4 regions of the Mesorhizobium sp. LCM 4576 genome follow, and region 4 is predicted to be linked to each of the others. Evidence: predicted binding sites of a transcription regulator. Region 4 holds the regulator's gene; each other region holds the start of a gene.
The links. Region 4 encodes PhoB, which activates phosphate uptake and scavenging genes when phosphate is short. Its sites were predicted from a motif close to TGTCATNNANCTGTCAT; they were not measured.

Region 1: a site for PhoB is predicted at 730-746, ahead of LCM4576_RS34355 (DUF1045 domain-containing protein). Genes of this name have one in related genera too.
Region 2: a site for PhoB is predicted at 1,485-1,501, ahead of phnC (phosphonate ABC transporter ATP-binding protein). Genes of this name have one in related genera too.
Region 3: a site for PhoB is predicted at 1,326-1,342, ahead of phnF (phosphonate metabolism transcriptional regulator PhnF). Genes of this name have one in related genera too.

Annotation. Positions count from the first base shown of each region.
Region 1 is NZ_MDDT01000089.1:574,182-576,350, forward strand. It holds gene iolB (5-deoxy-glucuronate isomerase) at 1-651, shown strand, start outside; gene LCM4576_RS34355 (DUF1045 domain-containing protein) at 882-1,589, shown strand; gene LCM4576_RS34360 (alpha-D-ribose 1-methylphosphonate 5-triphosphate diphosphatase) at 1,718-2,169, shown strand, end outside.
Region 2 is NZ_MDDT01000013.1:5,089-7,257, forward strand. It holds gene phnD (phosphonate ABC transporter substrate-binding protein) at 1-404, opposite strand, end outside; gene phnC (phosphonate ABC transporter ATP-binding protein) at 546-1,403, opposite strand; gene LCM4576_RS06545 (DUF1868 domain-containing protein) at 1,548-2,169, opposite strand, start outside.
Region 3 is NZ_MDDT01000013.1:12,986-15,154, reverse strand. It holds gene LCM4576_RS06600 (zinc-binding alcohol dehydrogenase family protein) at 1-277, shown strand, start outside; gene phnF (phosphonate metabolism transcriptional regulator PhnF) at 553-1,299, opposite strand; gene phnG (phosphonate C-P lyase system protein PhnG) at 1,423-1,884, shown strand; gene phnH (phosphonate C-P lyase system protein PhnH) at 1,884-2,169, shown strand, end outside.
Region 4 is NZ_MDDT01000037.1:15,865-18,033, forward strand. It holds gene pstB (phosphate ABC transporter ATP-binding protein PstB) at 1-91, shown strand, start outside; gene phoU (phosphate signaling complex protein PhoU) at 112-819, shown strand; gene phoB (phosphate regulon transcriptional regulator PhoB) at 837-1,526, shown strand; gene LCM4576_RS21065 (ROK family protein) at 1,852-2,169, opposite strand, start outside.

The DNA of each region.
Region 1 (2,169 bases), on a different contig from region 4:
GTCACCGGCAAGGGCAAGGCCTCGGCCGGGGGCAAGGATCTCGGCCTGCTTGGCGAGCGCATGTCGCCCTTCGAGGGCAAGCCCTGGTCGGTCTATGTGCCGGAGGGCGCCGACTGGACGGTGACAGCCGACACCGAGCTGGAGCTCGCCGTCTGCTCGGCACCCGGCCTTGGTGGTGGMCTGCCGGTGCGCGTCATCGGGCCTGACGATCTCGGCCAGGAAGTGCGCGGCAAGGGCACCAACACCCGATACGTGACCAACATCCTGCCCGAGGGCAAGCCGGCGGATTCGCTGCTGGTGGTCGAGGTCATCACGCCCGGCGGCCACACGTCGAGCTATCCGCCACACAAGCACGACCAGGACAATCTGCCGGCCGAATCCTATCTCGAGGAGACCTATTACCACCGCCTCAACCCGCCGCAGGGCTTTGCCTTCCAGCGCGTCTACACCGATGCCGACCGCAATGGCGTGCGCGAGCTGGACGAAGCGATGGCGATCGAGGACGGCGATGTCGTGCTGGTGCCGAAGGGCTATCACCCCTGCGCGGCCTGCCACGGCTACGACCTTTATTACCTCAACGTCATGGCCGGGCCGAAGCGGACATGGAAATTCCACAACGCGGCCGAGCACGAGTGGCTGATGAAGGCCTGATCGGCGGATTGGTCCAGTCCGGGAAAATCGTCGGCTAACGAGCTTGCGGCTGGACTTGCCTTCGAAAACCCATGAAAGCTTCGTCAATCCGTCATGGAAATCACCTATGGCAGCGGGTCTGATGCATGTCGCCGCGAGCGCCCTGGCGTTTTTGGACCCACGACTTGCCAAGACAATGACTTGAAGCGCGTCGCATGATCTAGGGGCAGCGCGCTTGACGAGGAACGCCGATGCGCTATGCCATCTACTACACACCGGGACAGGATGAGCCACTGGCGCGCATTGCCGCCAACTGGCTGGGCCGCGACCCGTTCGGCGCAGCGACGCGGCCGGTCGAGGCCGTGGGCGATCTGTCGGCCGCGGAAGTCGCCTTCCACACCGCCTCCGCCAGGCGTTACGGGTTCCACGCGACGCTGAAGGCGCCGTTCCGGCTGGCGCCGAACGAGACGGAAGCCTCGCTGCGCGCCGCGCTCGACAGTTTCGCCGAGGCGACGCCGCCGGTCGTCATCCCGCGCCTGGTCGTCGGGCAGATCGACGGCTTCTTCGCGCTGGTGCCGGAAAAGCAGTTCGCGCCGCTCAATGATTTCGCCGGCGAGGTGGTGCGCGCCTTCGATCCGTTCCGCGCGCCGCTCACCGACGCCGAGATCGAGCGCCGCAGCCCCGATGCGCTGAAGCCGGACGAGTTCCGCAACCTCTGCCAATGGGGTTATCCTTACGTTTTCGACACGTTCCGCTTCCACATGACGCTGTCGGGGCGGGTYGGGCCACAGGAAAGCCCGCGTCTTCGCGCAGCGATTGACGGCCTGTTCGCCGACGTGCTGCGGCAGCCGGTGCCGGTGGATGCACTGACGCTGTTCGTCGAGACCGAGCCGGGCGCCCCATTCATGGTGCTTTCCCACCATGCGCTTGGCCGTGGCCCGGCCCGCAAGACAGCTTAGGGCGGATCAGCGGAAACGCTGAACCGCCCTATCTTTGTTTTACGCAATTCCGGACGGAAAACCGCAAAGCACTTTTCCTGGAATTGCTCTGATTTGATTGCCGACCGTTCGAGATAGGACCGCCTGAGATGACCGCCGAAACCGTTCTCACCAATGCCCGCATCGTGCTGCCCGACGAAATCGTCGAGGGCTTGCTTCTGTTGCGCGACGGCCTGATTGCCGCCGTCGAACCGGGTGCCGCCCGCGCCGGCGAGGATATGGGCRGCGACTACATCATCCCGGGCCTCGTCGAGCTGCACACCGACCACCTCGAAGGCCATTACGCGCCGCGCCCGAAAGTGCGCTGGAACCCCATCGCCGCCGTGCTTGCCCATGACGCCCAGGTCGCGACCGCCGGCATCACCACCGTGCTCGACGCCTTGCGCGTCGGCATGGACGAGGACGCCGACCTGAAGTCCGACGATGTCCGCAAGCTGGCCGACGCGATCGAGGACAGYGTCCGCCAGGATCGGCTCAGGGCCGACCATTTCATCCATTTGCGTTGCGAGGTCTCGGCGCCGGACTGCCTCGAGGCCTTCGC
Region 2 (2,169 bases), on a different contig from region 4:
GCCGACTTGATGTCGGTGATGCCGGAGGACTTCAGCGCCAGGCCGATCGAATAGTAGCCGGTCGAGCCGTCGGTCTGCTTGGTGGTGAGGATCGGGGTGACGGCGTTCGGGTCCTTGAGGTAGACGCTGGCATAGCCGGACGCGCCGAGCTCTGCGAAGTCGAGCGTGCCGCCGARCAGGCCCTGGATGACGCCGTCATAGTCGGCGGCCGGGAACAGCGACACCTTCTCGAAGCCGAATTCCGACTTCAGGTGGTCGGCGAGGCACTGGTAGTTGCGCAGGCGGTCGGTCTCGTTCTCGCCGCCGAGGATGCCGACGCGGAATTCCTTGATGTCGGCTGCGTGCGCGGCGCTTGTCGCCATGGCGAGCAGCGAAACCGCCCCAAAAACCATCTTCCTGAACATTTCGATCTCTCTCCTGTTGTTCCGGCTGCGCGCCGGCGGCGTTCTGATTTTTCAAGTCTTGCCGTTGACGCTGGCGGGCGATCCGGGTTGCTCGGCTGAAATCCACGGTTTGCCCAGACCGCTGCGGCCGGGGCGGCGGCGTCAGTAGCCAGGGAAGGCTGGTTCGAGCGGTCCGGCGGATGCGGTGATCTTCGGCTTGATGGTCACGCTGGTCGACGTGATGGCCTCGGAGATCTCGGCGCCGCTGGCATCGGCGCCATAGACGGTGCGCACGGCGTCGCGGTCGAGATCCTGGGGGGCGCCRTCGAAGACGACCTTRYCGGCGGCCATGCCGATGATGCGGTTGCAATAGGCGCGCGCGGTGTCCAGCGTGTGCAGGTTGGTGACGACGGTGATGCCTTCGCGCAGGTTGATGTCACGCAGCGAATCCATCACCACCTTGGCGTTGAGCGGGTCGAGCGAGGCGATCGGCTCGTCGGCCAGAAGCACCTTGGGYTGCTGCATCATGGCACGGGCGATCGCGACACGCTGCTGCTGGCCGCCGGACAGCGTGCCGGCCGGCTRYAGCGYGGTGCGGGCGATGTCGAGGCGCTCGAGCGCGGCCACCGCCTCGGCGCATTCGGTGCGCGTGAACATGCCGAGCAGATTGGAAACCGTGGAGCGATGATTGAGGCGGCCGAGCAGGACGTTGGTCAAGACGTCGAGACGCGGCACAAGGTTGAACTGCTGGAAGATCATGGCGCAGTCGCGCTGCCAGCGGCGCAGCGGCGAGCCCTGCAGGCTGGAGACCTCGGCGCCGTCAAAAAAAATCGACCCTTGGCTGGGATCGATGAGACGGTTGATCATGCGCAGCAATGTCGACTTGCCGGCGCCGGAACGGCCGATGATGCCGACCATCTGACCGCGCGGGATCGAGATGTTGATGTCGCTGACAGCGGTGTTCTTGCCAAATCGTCGGGTTACGCCGCGGATTTCCAGCGTGGCCGATGATGCCGACATAGCAAAGCTCCGGTACGTCGCGGTTTCGAAGGTCCGTTAACCTTCGCTAGCGCAGGCGGATGAAGCTGGGGTGTCGGATTGATGTCAGTTTTGTTACGAGTCACAGGCTTGGCGCGGAATGCTGGTCTGTGTCGCTGATCGGCGTCAACCAAGCACCAGCAATTCCTCGAAATGCTTCATGTCCTTGAAACTGCAGAAGGCCGGGGGCCTGAGCTCGATCACCGGAGCCTCGCGCTCGAGGAAGGACAGGTAGTCATCGAACAGGTCCTGCCATGCCGCGGCCCGCTCGTCGGCGAGACGGCGGATCTGGTAGGCGAAGGTGATGTGGAAGACATAGGTGTCGTGGTCCGGATGGCGGTAGCCGAACGGCACTGACAGTGCGTCGCGCCAGGCCTTCAGGATCTGCCGATCGTCCTCGGTGGCGCCGGCGACGGTGAGGCCGGTCGGCACGACTTCGACAGTCTTGACCTTGAAGGGGCCGTGGCCTTCGAAGCCTTGCAGACGTTCGAGATAGAGGCGGGTCATGTCGTCGATACCGGTGTCGAGCGGCACGTCCGAAGGCCAGTAGGGAAGGCGGCGCCGGTATTCGATGATGCCCTGGAACAGCGTCATATGCAGGCTGGAGATCGGGGTGAAGGCGAGGCGATCGGCATCCGGCATGGCCAGCATGCGCTCGCGCACCTCGACAATGGCAGCTTGCGAAGGCGAGCTTTCGACCAGATGGCAGACGAYGGTGTTGCCGGGTTCGAGGAGGAAGTTGCCGGCT
Region 3 (2,169 bases), on a different contig from region 4:
TGTCGCGCATGGCGGCACGCTGGTGCTGGTCAGCGTCGTCAAGGACGACATCGCCTTCTCCGACCCCGAGTTCCACAAGCGCGAGATGACGCTGATTGGCAGCCGCAATGCCCTGAAGGCCGATTTCGAGCATGTCGCGGCCTCGATCCGCAACGGCGCCGTGCCGTTGAACAAGCTCGTCACCCACCGCACCACGCTCGCCGGAACGCCGCGCGACCTGGCGCGATGGACGCATGAGAAGTCGGGGCTGATAAAGGCGGTGATCGAGGTGGGGTGAGGCGCCGGTTCCTTAGCGCGGAAATGCCGGCGGGACAGCACCCCCTCTGTCCTGCCGGACATCTCCCCCGCAAGGGGGGAGATTGGACGTCGCGTCCGCTTTCGCCAATCGCCAACGTCGCAGGATGAAAAGCGCCGGCGGCGCAACTGCCGATCTCCCCCCTTGCGGGGGAGATGGCCGGCAGGCCAGAGGGGGGTGGGCGGGAACGCGGCGCCTGTTGCTCGTCTCCGAGCCGCCGTCCAGGATCGTCCCGACGGAGCTGCGCCCCTGAAAACCTAATCGCCAGCGGCCAACCTCAACTCCACCCGCTCTGCCGGAAAGCGCGACTCCGCGAACTGGATCGGCTCACCGTCGAGCGTCACGTTGACGGCGACCGTCACCAGCACGATGGCGCCGGGCTGCAGATCGAGCYCTGCAAGGTCGTCGGCGTCGGCGTGGCGCGCCGACAGCACGGTTGAATGCCGCAGATAATCGTTGATGCCGAAACGCTTGAGCGAGGCGGTGATCGACCCCGTCTTGGCCATCGCGTCCTCGATGCCTGCGAAGCGCTTGGCATCGAACCAGGTCGTCGCCCGCGACACCGGATGACCGTCGGCCTCGCCGCGCGTCTCCAGGCAAATGACGGCCGCACCCTTGGCGATGCCCAGCGCCTCGGCAATGCGCCGGCTGGCAGGCTCGGTGGATGACGACAAGAGCGCGATATGCCGCTCGCTCGTCTGCCCCTGCAGCCCCGTCGAGAAGCGCGTGCGCGCGCCGATCGGATAGGACAGCCGCTTGCGCGACAGGACGAAGGTGCCGCGCCCCTGCTCGGCCCTCAGCACGCCTTCCTGCACAAGGGCCGCAATGGCGCTGCGCACCGTATGGCGATTGACGCCGTAGCGCTCGGCCAGCGCGACTTCAGGCGGCAGCGCCGCATTCTCGGCGAAGTCGCCACTTGCGATCCCCTGCAATATCTTGTCGGCGATCTGCCGCCACAGCGACACGCCGTTACGCCTTTCGATGCTGTTCGCCAGTCCAGCCATCATCGCCCCAAGCATTTTTCCCGGGCTGTCATCCACCCGTCATGGACTCCCGTTACGAGGTAGGTATAATTTGTATAGTTGTCTATATCAATAGACAAATTTATGCATGCAAGGAGCGATGCCATGCGAGGACAGGAAGCGCGCGAGCTGGCGGGGCGAAAAGCCTTGATGGCGACGCTGGCGCACGCCGAAGCCGATGAGATCGCCCGTCTCTGGAACGAAGCGGGCCTGCCTTCCGAGGCCGAGCTTTTGCGCGGCCCCGAAACCGGGCTGGTGACCGTGCGCGGACGGATCGGCGGCGGCGGCGCGCCGTTCAATGTCGGCGAGGCGACGGTCACCCGCGCCACGGTGCGGCTGCCCTCCGGCCAGATCGGCCATTCCTATGCGCTCGGTCGCGACAAGGGCAAGGCCAGGCTCGCGGCGATCGCCGACGCGCTCTGGCAGGACCCGGCCCATCGCGAAACGGTCGAGACGAAGCTCGCCGCACCCTTGCGCGCGGCGCTCGACGCGGCGCGCGAGYCCCGGCGCGTCGAGACGGCGGCAACGAAAGTGGATTTCTTCACCATGGTGCGCGGAGAGGACTGATGAATATCGCCACGCAATCGATCGACGGCGGCTTCGCCGACCCGGTCTTCAACGCCCAGGCCGTGTTCCGCGCCATCATGGACGCGATGGCGCGACCGGGCACCGTCCAGGACCTGCCGCAACTCGCCCATCCGCCGGCGCCGTTGTCGGCGACGGCCGGCGCCGTGGCGCTCTCGCTCTGCGACAACGACACGCCGGTGTGGCTCGATCCGCCGCTGCAGGCGGAAGCCCCGGTCAAGGCCTGGCTCGGCTTCCACACCGGCGCGCCATTGGCCAACACGCCGG
Region 4 (2,169 bases):
CGAGCTGGTGGAGTTCGACCGGACCGAGAAGATCTTCACCTCGCCCCGCGAGAAGCGCACCCAGGACTACATCACCGGCCGCTTCGGCTGAAGACATACGAGGACATCATCATGGCCGAACATACCGTCGCCTCCTTCGACGAGGATCTGAGGCAGATCAGCCGGCTCATCAACGACATGGGCGACCTTGCCGCCTCGATGGTCRGCGCCTCGACCAGGGCGCTGCTCGAAAGCGACAATGCGCTGGCGCAGCGCGTCGTCTCCGACGACGCCATCATGGACGCAAGGCAGCGCGAGCTCGACGACCGCGCCATCACGCTGATCRCCAAGCGCCAGCCGATGGCCGACGACCTGCGCAGCGTGGTCGGAGCGATCCGCATGGCGGGCGACCTCRAGCGCATCGGCGATCTCGCCAAGAACATCGCCAAGCGCGTCGGCTCGGTCGGCGTCAGCGCCGCGCCGCGCGACCTCACGCATTCRATCGATTCCATGGCGCAGATGGTGCTGATCCAGGTCCAGGGCGTGATCCAGGAATACACGGTGGGCGATGCCACGGCGCTGGCCAAGCTTCGCAACGACGACGAACGCATCGACGTCAAATACACATCCGTCTTCCGAGAGCTGTTGACCTATATGATGRAAGATCCGCGCAACATCACCGCTTGCACGCATCTTCTGTTCTGCGCCAAGAACCTCGAGCGCATCGGCGACCATGTGACCAACATCGCCGAGAACGCCTATTATGTGTTGACCGGCACGCAATTGCCCGCCAACCGTCCGAAGCAGGACGAGACGGCAATGTCGGCGCCGGCGGCCTGACGGAAAAGGTTACMCCGATGATCGCGCCACGCATCATGGTGGTGGAGGACGAGGAGCCGCTGGGGGTGCTGCTCCGCTACAATCTCGAATCCGAGGGTTACCAGGTCGAAGTGGTGACCCGCGGCGACGAGGCCGAAATCCGCCTTCAGGAAAACGTTCCCGACCTGCTCGTGCTCGACTGGATGGTGCCGGYGGTGTCCGGCATCGAGCTTTGCCGGCGCCTCAGGATGCGGCCAGAGACCGAGCGGCTGCCGATCATCATGCTGACCGCGCGCGGTGAAGAGAGCGATCGGGTTCGAGGTTTGTCCACCGGCGCCGACGACTATCTGGTCAAGCCGTTCTCGACGCCGGAGTTCATGGCGCGCGTCAAGGCGCTGTTGCGCCGCGCAAAGCCTGAGGTGCTGTCCAGCGTGCTCAAGGTCGGCGACATCGTGCTCGACCGCGAATCGCATCGCGTCTACCGCAAGAAGAGCGAGATCAGGCTCGGCCCGACCGAGTTCCGGCTGCTCGAATTCATGATGCGCCACCCCGGCCGCGTGTTCTCGCGCAGCCAGCTGCTCGACAATGTCTGGGGCGAGACGATCTATATCGACGAGCGCACCGTGGACGTCCATGTCGGCCGCCTGCGCAAGGCCGTCAACAACGGCCGCATGCCCGACGTCATCCGCACCATCCGCGGGGCGGGCTATGCGATCCGGGAGGATTAGGTTCGCCGTTCGCAGAATGACGCGTCCGCTACCGGATCGCATGCGTTGGCGAGTAGCCGGGACGGTCGTGCTTCGTCATCGACGGGCGGAGCAAGGAGCGTAGCGACGCAGCGCAGACCCGAGGATCCATTCCGTGACGTCGACGCGCTGCGGCGGCGCAGAATTCTGCTCGGCTGCGCCCGACGTCCGAGGTAACGGAATGGATTCCAGGGTCTCCGCGACGGAGCTTCGCTCCTGCTCCGCCCTGGAATGACGAAGCTTCGGGGCCTTCGCTAATCTCCGGTGTCCAGCGGGACACTCGAAACCAACGATCACTCAAAGTGGCTCAAGCGACGTGCTTGCCCGCTCTTGCCTGAACCCCCGGCGCGAAAATCTCCTGGTCGACGAAGGTCAGCGCGCGCATGGCGCAGCCTTCGCGGATCAGCGGCAGCTCGTTCGGCTCGGTGTCGAAGGAGATCGATTCCGAATGCTGGCCGCCGGCGGTCTGGGCGATCGCCTTCCTCAGCGCCGGCTCGATCAGGTCGAAGGCGGCCGCGCTGACGCCGACCATGGCGACGGGCGCCGGATCGATGAGGGCGAACAGGCTGCCGAGGCCGAAGCCCAGCGCCTCGCCGGCCCGGCGATAGGCCTCCCGCTCGGGACC